DNA from 2 places in the Dorea sp. 210702-DFI.3.125 genome. Region 2 is predicted to be linked to the other one. Evidence: a T-box and tRNA genes for the amino acid it is inferred to sense, from the RefSeq annotation. Region 2 holds a T-box; the other holds one or more tRNA genes.

Region 1 (8,669 bases), on a different contig from region 2:
TAAATTCCATAGAGTCCGCATGTTACAATCGAAAGAATGACTGCAATCGCAATATTTCTCTCCTGGATTCCCGGGAATCTCTGATTCATGCCGCCTGCCGGGCCGCCATATTGATTCTGGTTTCCATAATTATTCTGATTTCCATATGCATTCTGACTATTATTCGTATCTGCACTTGTATACTGAGCCTGTCGTGGTACTTCGTATGTCTGCTGGCTTTGATTCGCATTCACATCAGCTAAAGCCGCTCCGCACTGTTTACAGAACTTTGCTCCGTCCTCACACTGAGCTCCACATTTGTGACAAAATTTCATTTCTCATTCCTCCTAAGTAAATCTATAAATATGCAGGGCAATATTTTTGTAAAATAATGCTTTGCCCGCCAATATTTACGATGACTACATCGTCTTTTTATCATAGCACATTTTCCTGTATTCGTCTATTGCAGAAATATGAAAAAGCATACTTGAATCAAACTGTTTCATTCAGATAAATCCTGGAAAGTGGAATAATCTTTTCAAGCTCCGATGCCATTCGTCCTGACATGGAAACTCCTTCTTCTTTACTGATTTCTTCTACCGTTTTTGCACCAAAGACAAGTTCTCCCAATGCACTGACCGGCAAAATACCTTCACTGGTTTCTGGCTTTCCATCCATAAGCATCAGTCCTGAAAACTCCGTTCCTGTCATTGTAACGTAACGGTTATTCTCCGGAATCAGTGGGTCTGTAATCTGAAAGCTGACTGCCATGAGACTTTTTAACTTCAACGACATCAACATTCTTCTGACATCTACGATCCGAATCATAATCTTCGGTTTTGCTTCCTTTTTTTCCACTTCTTCCGTCTCTTTAGATTCTTCATAATATGGTCTTACATCAACAATCTGTCCATCTTTTCTGTAGATGATAAGCTTTCCATCTTCACATGACAGCTCTTTCAGTAACCGTTCATAATAATTCTTATCACGCTTAGCGTAAACCTGGTATTTCCTCGCCAGTTCTTTCTGTGCCCAAGCTGAAATTTCATCACAATCTTTGTCTTCAGCCGCCTGTACAGTAATACTTTCCGCCAGTTTCTCCTCCGGAGCATAATATTCAATATTCTGTTCATACATCGTCCGGAAATCATGTGGCAGATAAATAGCCTCCGCTGCCGGCATCAGATAAGTAAATGTTACACCGGCCTGGTACATATCCAAAAGAGCCTCTCTTAAAAGTCCGGCCATATACCTTCTGCCACGGTATTCCTTTCTCGTTGCAACTGCCACAATGTAATAAGATTCCTTTTCAATTCCATTGACCATCAGTGTATATGGATTTAAATGCAGCATAGCCTGAATATCATCGTTTTCCCGAACAACATAAATTATATTGTCCTTCGTCTTCTCCTGATAATAATAATCTACAAAGCTTTTCTCGTCTTCCGAAAACACTTCTTCATAAAGCTTTCTCGTATCTAAATGCTGTGAAACTTCCAGCTTTTCAATTTTCATATGTCCTTTCCTCCAGCCACACTGTACATTTTACTTTATAATTCCAGATTATATAGATGTTGGGCTCAAAAGCACACAACTATGATACCTACGGATTCTGGCATCCACTACAGCCCGTACATCCGCCACAACTGCCTGCACAACCAGAACTTACATCCGCCGGACCGACACCGTAACTGTAATTCACAATCGTCTCAAGTGACGCAATTGCCTGTGCCGAAATACCTTCTCCGCTTCCGGTAAATCCAAGTCCTTCCTCTGTAGTTGCCTTAATATTCACCTGACTTACTTCAATTGCAAGGGCATCTGCAACATTTTTTTTCATCTGCTCAATATAAGGTGCCATCTTCGGACGCTGTGCAATGATTGTCGCATCAATATTTCCAACCACATACAGCTCATCATCAATCAGCTCCCGTACATACTCCAGAAGCTTTATACTGGAAATTCCTTTATATTTTGAGTCTGTATCCGGAAAATGCTTCCCAATATCTCCAAGCGCTGCTGCTCCGAGAAGGGCATCCATAATCGCATGGAGAAGCACATCCGCATCCGAATGTCCCAAAAGACCTTTCTCATACGGTATCTGGACACCTCCGATAATCAGATCTCTTCCTTCTACTAATTTGTGAACATCGTATCCCAAACCAACTCGCATTTTAATTCCTCCACAAAACTTTTTTTCATTCTCCATTGTCAATGTCTTTTTTTATTATACATGAGAGAATATTCAGAGTCAATGAACGGCCACTATAGCTAGAGTTTTTTTGCACAATAGGAAATGCAATTTCTTATACAAAAAAAAGAAATCTGCTTTTGCAAATTCCTTTTCTTATACAAGTAGCGGGAACTGGATTTGAACCAGCGACACCGCGGGTATGAACCGCGTGCTCTAGCCAGCTGAGCTATCCCGCCATATATTGAGGTATATATGGGACCAATAGGGCTCGAACCTATGACCCTCTGCTTGTAAGGCAGATGCTCTCCCAGCTGAGCTATGATCCCATATCTTGTGGCTCTCTCGAACCGACTTCGTTAGTATACATCAATATAGTGAGTATTGTCAATAACTTTTTTTATTTTTTTATTATCTTTTTTAATTTTTCCAGATCGTCCATATCAGGATGCGACAATGCACAGTCAAAATTTGCAATCAACATATCAAGATTAGCTGGATGTTCCGGATTTTCTTTCATCTTTACATATCGTTCACGCACAGATTGTGGCATTTTCCCCTGGCACATATACTCTCCAATAACAGCATTGCTTGAATCAATGGATTGTTTGACTTGCCCGAGAATCTTTTCAAAATATACATCACTTCCACCAAACCCAGCCGTTCCAAACAGAAAAATCTTCTTGTTTTTTAGTTTCGCTAATAATTCTAATGTCTTGGTATCCGCGCTCCCTTTGTCAGTCCAAAATCCGATATACAACAAATCGGATGGAGGGATCTTTGAATCATTCTCCCCAAAATAATCACACTTATCTTTTGGCAATATTTCATAGACTGCATCAGCCAGCTTCTTTGTATTACCAGTTGAACTACTGAATACGATTGAATAATTTTCTTGTTCCATAATCTCATCGTCTCCTTCTTTGTTTGATTTTTGCTGTGCTAAACTCTCTCCAGATTATGTTGTAACGCATCAATCAAATCTTTAATAACAATTGGCTTGGATAAAAATCCATCCATACCAAATAGACAGTGTGCATCCTTTTTTTACAACTGGCTACCATTTTACAGGTCCTATAGCTTTGCGTCGCAGACTTTCGTCTGTTTTGCCCAAAATATTATTTTAATTATAGCACTTCTTATTTTCTCATGTCTATATTTTTCTATGGCAAAGTATAAAAAGAAAAAAAGAACTCACAATGTGAATTCTCTTTCCAAGTAGCGGGAACTGGATTTGAACCAGCGACACCGCGGGTATGAACCGCGTGCTCTAGCCAACTGAGCTATCCCGCCATATTTATATTCGCTGCTCTCTTGAACCAGCTTCCTAAGTTTACAATAAGATTCTACTTTCGTCAACAACTTTTTTTCAATTTTTCAATTTTTTCTACATTTGCAAAAATTTCATCTTTTATTTCGTCCCTCGCATCAGTAAATACCTGTGTTCCAATAGATACTCAAAAGAAAAAGCGAGTCTGTGCGTGGAATCCGGTTTTACCTCGTAGATATATTTTCCCGAACTCCTGCACATTCTCGCTGAGTGTATTCACTCCTCTTCCTGATCAGGCGTTTAAAATATTCATGAATTCTTCTCCTGTAATCGTTTCTTTCTCATACAGATACCTTGCCAGATCGTCCAGTTTTTCTCTGTTCTCCATCAATATTCCAGCTGCTTTTTCATGTTCACTTCGAACAACTTCCACAACCTTCTCATCAATCTTTGTCTGCGTCTCTGTCGAACAGGTCAGGGAAGAATCTCCTCCCAGATACTGATTCGTCTGCACTTCCATTGCAACCATATCAAAATCACACGTCATTCCATATCTTGTGATCATAGCCCTTGCAAGCTTGGTTGCCTGTTCAATATCATTGGAAGCTCCCGTCGTGACTGAACCAAACACAATTTCTTCCGCTGCCCTTCCTCCTGTAAGAGTCTCAATTTTATTCAGGATTTCTTCTTTTGTCATCAGATAATGATTGCCTTCCTCGACCTGCATCGTATAGCCAAGAGCCCCCGACGTTCTGGGAACAATGGTAATCTTCTGTACCGGAGCTGAATTAGTCTGTTTTGCAGCCACAAGCGCATGCCCGATTTCATGATATGCCACAATCCGCTTTTCTTTATCTGTCAGGATCGCATTTTTCTTCTGATATCCGGCGATAACAACCTCAATACTCTCCTCCAGATCTTCCTGCGTTACAAATTTACGGTTGTCACGAACTGCACGAAGTGCTGCTTCATTTACAATATTAGCAAGTTCCGCTCCAGAAGCTCCGGAAGCCATACGTGCCACTTTATTATAATCTACATTATCACCAACTTTTATTTTCTTTGCATGAACCTTCAGGATATCTTCTCTTCCTTTCAGATCAGGAAGTTCTACCGGCACACGTCTGTCGAACCGTCCCGGTCTTAAAAGAGCCGGATCCAGGGATTCTGGACGGTTCGTTGCCGCAAGAATGATCACACCCGTGTTGTCTTCGAATCCGTCCATCTCTGTCAGCAACTGATTCAAGGTCTGCTCACGTTCATCATTTCCACCTATCTGTCCGTCCCGCTTCTTACCGATTGCATCTATCTCATCAATAAACACAATACATGGTGCTTTTTCTTTTGCCTGTTGGAACAGATCACGCACCTTTGATGCACCCATACCAACGAACATCTCTACAAATTCAGAACCGGACATGGAGAAAAATGGAACATTTGCCTCACCGGCAACTGCTTTTGCAAGCATCGTCTTACCTGTTCCCGGAGGTCCTACAAGAAGAATTCCTTTCGGCATCGATGCTCCGATTTCTTTATATCTGGCCGGGTTATGAAGATATTCTACAATCTCGCTTAAATTCTCTTTCGCCTCATCTTCACCTGCAACATCACGGAAACGGATTCCCTCGGATGATTTCACATAAATCTTCGCACTGCTTTTTCCCATTCCGAAAGACATGGCGTTTTTTCCACCGGCCCGCTTCATCAATTTTCTGGACATGTATTCTCCCAATGCTACAAAAAACAAGATTGGAAGCACCCAGGATAAAATATTAACCAGGATCGGAGATGACTGATCAATTTCTTCTCCGTAAAAAGAAACATCCGCTTCATATAATCGTTTCGTCAAATCCGGATCATTGACCATCGCCGTTTTGTAAATGGTCTTCCCGTCTTTTCCTGTAAATAAGATCGTATTATCCTGTTGCTGCAATTCTACTTTTTTTATCTCCTTTTTCTCGGTCATAGAGATAAATGTTCCATAATCTACATCTTTGATCTGCTTTTCCTTTATGTAAGGCATCGCAATAATGTTAAATAGTATCAGGATAATCAGCACAATCGTATAATAAAACATCAACGGTTTTTTCGGCCGTTTCACCTGTTCCATAATCATTCCTCCATTCTTTCAATATCGAATTCAATTTTCTTTTATATGGTAACAGTTTTTGTCTGATTATTCTAGTTTTATATTATGAAAATTGTATGAATTTCGTAAAATAAAAATATTAAAGTACAATCTTCCGATTATAATTCCTTCGGTTTCGGCCACTTCTGAGTACCGGCTTTTAAGAACTGTGATTTATCTATAAACTTCAGTCTCCTTTTCAAGAACCAGACAGATGCCAGGAAATAAAATGCAACTCCGCCTAGTATATTAATCCAATAACCCAGATACATACCCAGCAGCGTCATACCGATCAACACTGCTGCGATCAATGCAGGTACCGGATGGATTGGTGCAACATATCCACGCTCAATCGTTCCAAGGGGATACATTTTCCGGAACCGGAACATCATGATCACTGTCAGCACATATACCATCAACGCTGAAAATATAGAAAATGTAACAACCTGATCCAACATTCCTGTAAATGCAAATGCCATAGATATCGGCAGTAAAAATACAGTTGCCCGGTACGGTGTCTTATATTTCGGATGTGTCTTTGCAAATATCGGCGGAATCAGCCCATCTCTTGACATTGCAAACCAAGCTCTGCTTGCATCGTTAATGCAGCCATTTGCTGAAGCCAGACACGCCATGATCGTGCCAACAAACAATGCAATGATAACATATAATTTTCCAGTTGCCAGTGCCGCGTCGTACAACGGATATGCAGACTCACCAAGCTTTTCTGCCGGGACAAGACCTGAGCACACAAACCATGTTGTAGTAGCACCAATCAGCAGCACAGACAAACCTATCATAGTTCCCAGTGGCAAAGCTCTGCTGGTAGACCTGCATTCTTCTGCCGCCAGTGCTCCTCCTTCGATTCCCAGGAAAAACCAGACTGCAAACTGCATGGCTGCAATAATTCCAAGATAACCATATGGAAGTCCATCTGTCATTTTTTTCAAATTAATCAAAGTCATCTGTGGATCATAAAAGCTTGTTGAAAATAATAAAATAAATATCGTCACAAATGCAACTGCCGTAATCACAAAATTCAGGGTCAAGGTTGCATAGACACCTCGGTAATTCATATATGTCAGCACAAGCAGACTTAATATGATAAATGGCAGCGCTTTCACATTCGGGTTCAATGATTCAAGTATCTGTCCGACGACCAGAACATCGGCCGCTTCCAGCATTGCATATTCCAGCACAAGCATCAGCCCTACGTTAAATGCAGCTAAAGGTCCAAGCATATATTTCGCCATTGTATACTGTCCGCCTGCCTCCGGCATGACAGAACCCATCTCCGTATTCATCATCACGATCATGACATAAAGCATGGCTACCGTCCAAAGTGCAATAACAGAACCAATCGATCCTCCTTTTGCGACCGTAAAATTCCATCCCATGAACTCTCCAACAAGTACAATTCCTACTCCAAGAGCCCAGATATGCATTGGTCCAAGAACTTTCGAAAGTCCCTGACTCTTTTCATTTGTCTTTTCTTTCTCCATAAGTATGCCTCTTAGTCTTTCTTTTCAAGCTTTTTCTCTTCTCTGTTCCCTTTTTCCACTTTTATCAGATCACTCAAGATCAAATAAAGAAATACTGCACATAATACCCATGCTGCAATATTTATAATTGTCCATATGCTCATACCTATTCCTGCTCCTTTTCGCTATATTCCAGTTCAATAATTTCCTTTAAATCTTTTTTGCTTCTTTTCACAAGAAATGTTACATATGCTGCCAGCGCAACTACAACCGGCACCAGTGTAGATGCCTGGATCACATATGCTTTTCCTACCTCCTTGACACCTGCAAGATTTTGAAAAAGCATCGTCACAAGCAAAACCACAAAGCATAGGATCATTACGAAAAACACATCTATCACTTGCATTATTTTTTCTTTTTTCGTCTCTTTTTTATTTTCCATCTTCTGTCACTCCTGCTACGCATCTTTCTTCTGCAATTTCAAATTTTCAAGATCCTCTTTATAAATCACATCTTTGTTTCTTTTTAAGTGTCTGTAAACTGCAAAAAATCCGAGGGACAATGCACTTCCAGTCACCAACGCAATACAAATCATAATTGTTCTTGTAGTAGAATCTCCCGCTACCTGTAAAGCCTGTCGTAATATCGTACTTAAAATACACCACATAAATATTGCAAACCCTGCCAGAAGAATGCAATCCCTGTGGTAGACTTTCTGGATTTCCGCCTCAGACACTTCCATTTTTGAGCCCATTTTTTTCATCCTTTCTGTATAAAATTTTCCGCACGCTTTTCAATGTTATCACGATAACATTAGTTGTTTATATTATACTCTTTTATGTATAAAATTCAATTATTTTTTTAATAAGTGGAAAATCTTTTGAACATAAAATACTGATTCTGCCGGAGACTTTTTGCATAACAGGAAATAAGATTCCTGTTATGCAAAAAAAAGAAAGCCCCGTAAATCCGGGACTTTCCAAATATTTTAGTACTTTTTATACAATTCCCTGAGCTGTCATAGCATCTACAACTTTCTCAAATCCTGCAATGTTAGCTCCTGCTACGTAGTTACCTTCCATATCGTAACGTTTTGCAGCATCTACCATGTTGTGGCAGATATTTACCATGATGTTCTTCAGTTTTGCATCAACCTCCTCGAATGTCCAGCTAAGTCTCTCACTGTTCTGTGACATCTCAAGAGCAGATGTAGCAACACCACCGGCATTCGCAGCTTTTCCAGGTGCAAAGATTACACCGTTCTCCTGCAGATACTCAGTTGCCTCGTATGTAGTAGGCATGTTAGCACCCTCGCATACAGCTACACAACCGTTTGCTACTAACTGTTTTGCATCCTCTAAGTGAAGCTCGTTCTGTGTTGCACATGGAAGAGCCAGATCTACCTTTACAGACCATACGCCACGTCCCTCATGATACTCTGAGTTCGGACGATAGTTCTTGTACTCTGTCAGTCTTGCGCGTTTTACTTCTTTAATTTCTTTCAGAGCTGCAACATCAATTCCTTCCGGATCATATACCCAGCCTGTAGAATCGCTGACTGTAACAACCTTAGCTCCAAGCTCCTGAGCCTTCTCTGTTGCGTAGATTGCAACATTACCG
Region 2 (8,669 bases):
TGGATTGAAATAAAAGTTTTAGTTCATAGGAATGAATCCCATATCTTCTACAGTTTTCTGACCTTCGTCTCCAAGAACTACGTCTAAGAATGCCTGCTGAATAGCTGTAGGTTCACCGGAACCAACTAACAGCAGAGGTCTTTGAATGATGTAAGAACCATTGATGATATTCTCTTTTGTAGGCTCAACACCATTTACTTTCATAGTAACAACTTTTCCGGCATTCTGGTTAGCAACACCGAATGATGCATAACCGATTGCATATGGATTGTCGATGATATCCTGAACAAGTTCACCCATGGAAGAAGCCTGGATGGCATCAGATTTCACTTCTGTATCACCCATGATGTTCTTCTGGAATACTTCGTGGGCACCACCGTTAATGTCACGAGTGATAACTACGACTTCCTCATCTGGAAGAGAAGCATCAAGATCTTTCCATGTTTTATATTCACCGGAGAACAGGCTTACAATCTGCTCTGTAGAAAGGTCATCAATAATTTTAGTTACAGGGTTCTCAGGGTTTACAGCGATTGTAAGAGCATCGATACCAACCTGATATTCTTTCTCGTCTTTGATCGCCTTTTTCTCTTCATCTTTTACACTTCTTGCTACCATACCGAAAGTAGATGTACCATCGATGACAGCTTTTGTTCCTTGTCCGGAACCACCTGCGGAAACATAAATTGCAATATCTTCATCTGGAAGAGAGGAATCATAAGCTTTCCATGTTCCATATGTATCGAAGAAATTCGTTGCGATAGAAGTAATAACCGGTGCCAGTGTAGAAGAACCATTGAACAGAATCTGGTTGCTTTCCCCATCAGCAGATGACTCTGTCTTTGTGTCGTCTTTTGCGTCTGTGGACGCTGATTTGTTAGAGCCGCATCCTACAGCCATGGACATTACCATAGCGGCTGTAAGGAGAATTGATAATACTTTCTTTTTCATTAGAAATACCTCCCGATCACTTTTTAAAGTTTACGTGGATATTATAGCTTGTTTACAAAAACTTTACAAATAAATAAAGTTAATAATAAATATATACTTATAGATAAAATCGATTGAAATGTAGAATTAATAGAAAATATGCGAAAAAATGTTGGATATTTTCTATTAATACATTCTAAAATAAAGAAAAATTAATAAAAAATATAGATGAAGAACTCAAAGTAAGTGTATTTATGACAAGCCGATGAAACGAAATGTGAATAAATTGTTAATACAAATCATGCAGACGAAAAAACAAACAACATACAAGTAACATATGGATAAAAAGGAAAACAGAGTGACTGGTACAAGAAATTATGCTATGATTAGGGACGAAAAAACGTAGATTTACAGAGGTGCGCAGTAGAATTATGTTATACATTTGCATGATATAGCCTCCGGCAGGGCGCACATTGTCCGGTGGACAATGGTTTTGCGCCGACCGAAACGGAGTGTAGACTTGCAGAGGTGCGCAGTAGAAGTGTGTCATGCAATTGCATGACGCGCACCTCGCAGTAAAAATGTCAGAGTATGTGCGTAAATGGAGTTGGATTATGGAAGTAGAACATGTAACACATGAATTTAAACCAATTTATAATAAAGAATCTAAAGTTTTGATGCTTGGAACGATGCCATCCCCCAAATCCCGGGAAGTAGGATTTTATTACGGGCATCCAAGAAACCGGTTCTGGAAAGTATTGTCAGATGTATGTGGAGAGGAAGTGCCGGAGACTAAGAAAGATAAAATCACATTTGCCTTGCGCAATCATATCGCAGTATGGGATGTACTGGCAGGCTGTGAGATTCGGGGAGCAGATGACAGCAGCATCCGTAATCCAAAACCAAATGACATGAATCTTATCCTAAAAGAAGCACCAATACAGGCAATCTTTGCAACCGGTCAAAAAGCAGCACAACTGTACAGACGCTATTGCTACAAAGATACGGGCATTGAAATCATCTGCCTGCCTTCCACAAGCCCTGCGAACTGCCGGGTGAGCTACGAAGAACTATATGAGGCTTATTCAGTGATACAAGAATACATTAGATAGGAAAACTTACTAATAAACAGGCTAAGGTAGATTTAGAATTAGGAGTTTGAATATTTATTTTAACAGGAGGAAGCTTATGACACGTGAGCAAAAAGTCAGCATGTTAATACAATATCTGAAACATGAAAATCAAGGCTATGCCAGTATTCCGGACCCAATCGATGAGGGAGAACAAAGACGTCTTCTTCGAAGCCTCATGAATGTCCGTTATCCAGGACATGCATCAGCAGAATATGAAAAATTGCAAGATGAACTTTTACAGGAAGAAGCAGAGGAAAAAGGAATCGTGACATGCAACGATATTCCGGTGATCGAGCAGGAATATCCATGCTCAGAGATCAAGAACAGTGACCGCATTTCCCTGTGGCGCGGTGACATTACAAGATTAGGCGTAGATGCAATAGTAAATGCAGCGAACAGTCAGCTTCTCGGCTGTTTTGTACCATGTCATGGCTGCATCGACAACGCCATTCACTCGGCGGCAGGAATTCAGCTTCGTAATGAATGTGCAGAAATCATGGCAGAACAAGGACACGAAGAACCGATAGGAAAAGCAAAGATTACAAAAGGCTACAACCTTCCGGCTAAACATGTCATACATACAGTAGGACCAATTGTCGGACTGGCAGTAACAGAAAAACAAAAAGAGCAGCTAAAAGACTGCTATCTCAACTGCCTGAAAGTGGCAGAAAAATCAAGTTTAAAATCCATAGCATTTTGTTGCATCTCAACCGGAGAATTCCATTTTCCCAATAAACTGGCAGCAGAAATCGCAGTAGACACGGTTGACCGGTTTTTAACAAAAACCAGCATCGAACGTGTGATCTTTAACGTGTTCAAAGAGCAAGATTTTAATATATACAAGAAACTTTTTTGTTAGCGGTACCGGGGTTTTTTTGAAAAAACCCCGTCCCCAATTGGATTTTATCTGGAGGTTGTAGATGGATAATTTATTTTTTTGTTTAAATGCGACAGGTCCCATATTCTTAATGATGATCCTGGGACTTTTTTTTCGTCATATAGGCTGGATGGATGAGGAGTTTGCCTCGAAAATGAATAAATTCGTATTTAAAGTGCCGTTGCCGTTATTATTATTCGGGGATCTTGCGACAGTAGATTTTTCGGAAGTCTGGAATGTAAAATTTGTTATATTCTGTTTTATTGTAACGTTGATCTGCATTATAATTTCAGCGGGGATTTCCTGCCTTTGGAAGGATAAGTCTATCCGTGGGGAATTTATTCAGGCTTCTTATCGAAGCAGCGCGGCGCTTCTTGGTATTGCATTTATCCAAAATATTTATGGAAATGCGGGTATGGCACCAGTCATGATCATCGGCAGTGTCCCGCTTTATAATATTATGGCGGTCGTTGTGCTGTCCTTTTTCAAACCAGGACAGAGCAAGATTGATAAAGAAGTATTAAAGAAAACTTTAAAAGGAATTATTACCAACCCGATTATTATTGGAATTGTGGTTGGACTTCTCTGGTCGGCATGCCGTCTTCCATTTTCCGGAATCCCGGCGAAGACGGTGACAAGTATTGGAAACATGGCAACTCCGATGGGACTTATGGCAATGGGAGCGACCTTTGATATCCACAAAGCTTCCGCGAAAGCCAAACCGTCTATTGTGGCGGCTGTTATGAAGCTTGTCGGATTTGCGGCAGTCTTTCTGCCAATCGCAGTCGGGCTGGGATTTAAGAATGAAGAAATCGTTGCAATCCTTGTCATGCTCGGATCTGCGACGACTGTAAGTAGTTATGTTATGGCAAAAAATATGGGACATGAAGGTGTCCTTACTGCCAGTACAGTAATGCTTACCACTATGTTCAGTGCATTCACATTGACCGGGTGGCTGTATATATTAAAAACTTTAGGAATCGTGTAATAAAGAAGCTTAATTTCTCTCATTATAACGGCGAAGAAGAACGGACAGAAACAATCCCGGCAGGCGGTTCTACCTGCTTAAAACAACTCAAAGAAAATATAGAGTACACCGTAGGAATGCACGCAGATGTCACAGAAGATACTTCTATTAAACTGACAACTTATGGCGGAGAAGAGAGAGATGCCGAACTATAAAGTAATTGTATAACAGATAATAATAGAAGCGATTGCATAATATATCTACTGAAAAATAACAGATTTCCTATACAGTAGTGGATATCACAATACAAAAGCATTAAAAGAGTCTCAAGAAAATCACTCAGCTTTCGAGAACCCCTTTTGATGCGGTCTCTTAAGGTTTTCTGAAAATTCCCTAAAAACCTTGACAAACAGGACTTCTGTGGCTATGATATTTTGTAGTTTCATGGTTGATAAACCAGTTAAATGCGTTGAAAAAGAGGAGTATGTATAGGTCGTTCTGACAGAGAGAGATGCCCATTGGCTGCGAGGCACTTGAGAACAGAGGTGCAGAAGGTAGCTTTGGAGCAGGAACGCTGAAGTCACAGTAGGCGGTCCCGGAGTCGTTCCCGTTAAAGAATAGGATGAGATGTATAGAGGAGTTTCTTCTATATAATAAAGGTGGTACCGCGAATCAATCGCCCTTTGTGAGAATAAAGGGCGTTTTTTTTATAATTAAGAAATGCATTTTCTAATTATAAAAAAGCCTCCGGCAGGATGCGCACTGCGGCGTACAATGATGGTACCGCAAGCGACCACCGCAGGCGCCAGAATGTGCTGGGGCACATTCTATATTTTGCCCTGAAATGTGAAAATGTGTGAAAACATAAACCAGGAAACATGTATTTGAGGAGGAGACTATGAGTCAGAATTTGGAGAAAACTTACAATCCGAAAGAGATTGAAGACAAACTGTACCGGAAGTGGTGCGAAAATAAGTATTTCCACGCAGAAGTGGACAGAAGTAAGAAACCATTTACAATCGTAATGCCGCCACCGAATATTACCGGTAAGCTTCACATGGGACATGCTCTTGACAACACGATGCAGGATATCCTGATCCGCTACAAGAGAATGCAGGGATACAATGCACTGTGGATTCCGGGAACAGACCATGCGGCTATTTCTACAGAAGTAAAGGTTACCAATCAGTTAAAAGACGAAGGTATTGATAAAAAAGAACTTGGCCGTGAGAAATTCTTAGAGAGAACATGGCAGTGGAAAGAAGAATATGGCGGAACTATCACATCACAGCTTAAAAAGATGGGTGTTTCCTGTGACTGGGACAGAGAGCGTTTCACAATGGACGAGGGATGTTCTGAAGCAGTTGAGAAAGTATTCTTGAACCTTCATAAAAAAGGATTCATTTACAGAGGATCCAGAATCATCAACTGGTGTCCGGTATGTAAGACTTCCCTGTCTGATGCCGAGGTAGAGCATGAAGAGCAGGACGGATTCTTCTGGCACATTAAGTACCCAATCGTAGGAACAGACCGTTTCCTTGAGATTGCAACAACACGTCCGGAGACTCTTCTGGGAGATACTGCAATTGCAGTTCACCCGGATGATGAGAGATATAAAGATATCGTTGGAAAGATGTGTAAGCTGCCACTGACAGACCGCGAGATTCCGATCGTTGCAGATTATTATGTAGACAAAGAGTTCGGAACAGGTGCTGTTAAGATCACACCGGCACATGACCCTAACGACTTTGAAGTTGGAAAACGTCACAATCTGCCAGAACTTAACATCATGAATGATGATGCTACGATCAACGAGAAGTATGGTGGAAAATATGCAGGCATGGATCGCTACGAAGCAAGAAAAGCTATGGTAGAGGATCTGAAAGAGCAGGGATATCTTGTAAAAGTTGTTCCACATTCTCATAATGTAGGAACTCACGACAGATGTCATACAACGGTAGAGCCAATGATCAAACAGCAGTGGTTCGTAAAGATGGAAGAGCTTGCAAAACCAGCCATTGAGGCAATCAAGAATGGTGAGCTTAAGTTTGTACCAGAGCGTTTTGATAAGATTTACCTGCACTGGCTTGAGAATATCCGTGACTGGTGCATATCCAGACAGATCTGGTGGGGACATAGAATCCCAGCCTACTACTGCCAGGATTGTGGAGAAGTCGTAGTAGATTCCGAAGCACCGGAAAAATGCCCACATTGTGGTTGTACACATTTTAAACAGGATGAGGATACGCTGGATACATGGTTCAGTTCTGCGCTTTGGCCATTCTCAACACTTGGCTGGCCACATGAGACGGAGGATCTTGACTACTTCTATCCAACGAATGTACTTGTAACTGGATACGACATCATTTTCTTCTGGGTTATCCGTATGGTATTCTCAGGATATGCACATACAGGAAAGGCACCATTTAACACAGTACTGATTCACGGACTTGTTCGCGATTCTCAGGGACGCAAGATGAGTAAATCACTTGGAAATGGTATCGATCCTCTGGATATTATCGATCAGTACGGCGCAGACGCACTTCGTATGACACTGATTACAGGAAATGCTCCTGGAAATGATATGCGTTTCTACAACGAACGTGTAGAGGCAAGCCGTAATTTTGCAAATAAAGTATGGAATGCATCCAGATATATTCTTATGAATATGGAAGGAAAAGAGATCACAGAGCCACAGGCAGAGGATCTGGGACCTGCAGACCGCTGGATTTTATCTGCATGCAATAATGTGGTAAAAGATGTAACAGAGAACTTAGATAAGTTCGAGCTTGGAATTGCACTTTCCAAGATTTATGACTTTATCTGGGACGAGTTCTGTGACTGGTACATTGAACTTTCAAAATATGCAATCTACCACGCAGACGAGAATCCGAAGAGTGCGAACGCTGCACTTTGGACATTGAAGAAAGTTCTTGGTGATGCACTGAAGCTTCTTCACCCATACATGCCATTTGTTACAGAGGAAATCTACAGCAAACTGGTTCCAGAAGAAGAGTCACTGATGATGTCAAGCTGGCCGGTATATGAGGAAAAATGGAATGATGCAGAGAATGAAAACATTCTGAACCATTACAAAGAAATCGTAAGAGGTGTCAGAAACGTCCGTTCCGAGATGAATGTTCCAAATTCCAGAAAGGCAACGATCTACGTTGTATGCGAGGATGAGAAGCTGGCGAAAGGTCTTGCAGTATTAAAAGAGTCTGCAATGATGATGGCATCTGCCGGAGACTTCATTGTACAGGCAGACAAGAGCGGTATCGCAGACGATGCAGTGTCTGTAGTAGTTCCGGATGCAACAGTTTATGTGCCGCTTGAGGAGCTGATCGATTTTGAGCAGGAAAAAGAGCGTCTTACAAAAGAAGAGACTCGCTTGAATAAAGAGATTGCACGTTCCAACGGCATGCTGAATAACGAGAAGTTTGTAAGCAAAGCACCGGCTGCAAAGGTACAGGAAGAGCGTGAGAAACTAGAAAAATATGAGCAGATGCTTGCTCAGGTCAAGGAGCGTCTTGCTGGATTACAGAAAAAATAAATGTAAGGGGATATTATGAAAAAGCTGCGAAAGGAAGAGGTTATAGCATACTGGAAGGAACGTAGAGAGCGAAGGGCAAGAATACTGGAAGAGAGAAGAAATGGTGCATTTGCGCAGAAGATGAAACCTGTCTATCAGTTTATGAACCGGTTTTCTCTGATATTTCACGCGCTTTTAGCATGTCTGGTCAACTTTGCAATTGAGGCAATTTCAAGACATTCACTTGTTCAGGCATGGAGCTATATGACACAGACACCACTCGTCTTCTTTTACAATGCATTTATGATATTTATGACATTTACGGTGGTCTACCTGTTCCGGCGAAGGGTGTTCACAAGAATCATTATCGGTGTACTTTGGATGATTCTTGGAATCTGTAACGGTTACATGCTGATGAAGCGAGTGACACCGTTCAATGCCCAGGACCTGAAGGTAGCAACCGATGCGGTCAGCCTGATCAACAATTATTTCAATGGATTTGAGATCGTGATCGTATTGGTGGGAATTGCAGCGGTCATTATATGGCTGATTTCCATGTGGCGCCGCGGTGGTCAGTATGAAGGGAAAATACACCGGCTTCTGGCAATTGCCGGAGTGGCTGTATGTGCCATGTTATTCAGCTTCACAACAAATCAGGCAATTGATAAGCGAGTGCTTTCCACATACTTTGGAAATATTGCGTTTGCCTATGAGGATTACGGACTTCCGTACTGCTTTATGTCCAGTGTATTTAATACAGGAATCGATGAGCCGAATGATTATAATAAGGAGACTATTGATCAGATTACGAATAACGGAGAAATGGCCGAGAATAAAACAGGGCGTGCCTCTGATGATCTTCCGAATATCATTGTGGTTCAGTTAGAGTCTTATTTTGATGTAGATGAGGCGGAATTTTTCACAACAAGCGAAGATGCATGCCCGAATCTGCATGAGATGTACAAGAATTATTCTTCCGGATATTTCAAAGTTCCGTCTGTAGGAGCCGGAACCGCGAATACAGAGTTCGAAGTGCTGACAGGAATGAATATGCGTTTCTTCGGACCTGGAGAGTATCCGTATAAAACAGTTGTCAAGAACCAGCCATGTGAGAGTGCTGCAACAGCTCTTTCAGCACTGGGATACGGTACTCATGGACTGCACAATAACGGAGGTAACTTCTACAGTCGTGCAAAAGTCTATGATCATATGGGATTTGACAGTTTTACA

What was found. A T-box is a leader RNA that pairs with one kind of tRNA and senses whether it is charged. The one in region 2 lies ahead of LI164_RS09670 (valine--tRNA ligase), so its partner is inferred to be a tRNA-Val.
Region 1: it has a tRNA-Val gene. The T-box ahead of LI164_RS09670 (valine--tRNA ligase) is inferred to sense a tRNA for this amino acid. The anticodon was not compared.

The regions. Positions count from the first base shown of each region.
Region 1 is NZ_JAJCNF010000004.1:90,710-99,378, forward strand. Features, by position in the region: gene LI164_RS03490 (DUF4234 domain-containing protein) at 1-314, opposite strand, end outside; gene LI164_RS03495 (GNAT family N-acetyltransferase) at 472-1,494, opposite strand; gene ispF (2-C-methyl-D-erythritol 2,4-cyclodiphosphate synthase) at 1,583-2,152, opposite strand; tRNA gene LI164_RS03505 (tRNA-Met) at 2,336-2,409, opposite strand; tRNA gene LI164_RS03510 (tRNA-Val) at 2,427-2,499, opposite strand; gene bilS (flavodoxin family protein BilS) at 2,571-3,074, opposite strand; cyclic di-GMP riboswitch class I at 3,216-3,291, opposite strand; tRNA gene LI164_RS03520 (tRNA-Met) at 3,390-3,463, opposite strand; gene ftsH (ATP-dependent zinc metalloprotease FtsH) at 3,733-5,550, opposite strand; gene LI164_RS03530 (APC family permease) at 5,688-7,070, opposite strand; gene LI164_RS15910 (hypothetical protein) at 7,082-7,213, opposite strand; gene LI164_RS03535 (hypothetical protein) at 7,216-7,491, opposite strand; gene LI164_RS03540 (hypothetical protein) at 7,507-7,803, opposite strand; gene gdhA (NADP-specific glutamate dehydrogenase) at 8,048-8,669, opposite strand, start outside.
Region 2 is NZ_JAJCNF010000018.1:11,544-20,212, reverse strand. Features, by position in the region: gene LI164_RS09690 (phosphate ABC transporter substrate-binding protein) at 19-951, opposite strand; gene LI164_RS09685 (DNA-deoxyinosine glycosylase) at 1,545-2,042, shown strand; gene LI164_RS09680 (protein-ADP-ribose hydrolase) at 2,119-2,922, shown strand; gene LI164_RS09675 (AEC family transporter) at 2,984-3,928, shown strand; T-box leader at 4,368-4,594, shown strand; gene LI164_RS09670 (valine--tRNA ligase) at 4,806-7,460, shown strand; gene LI164_RS09665 (LTA synthase family protein) at 7,476-8,669, shown strand, end outside.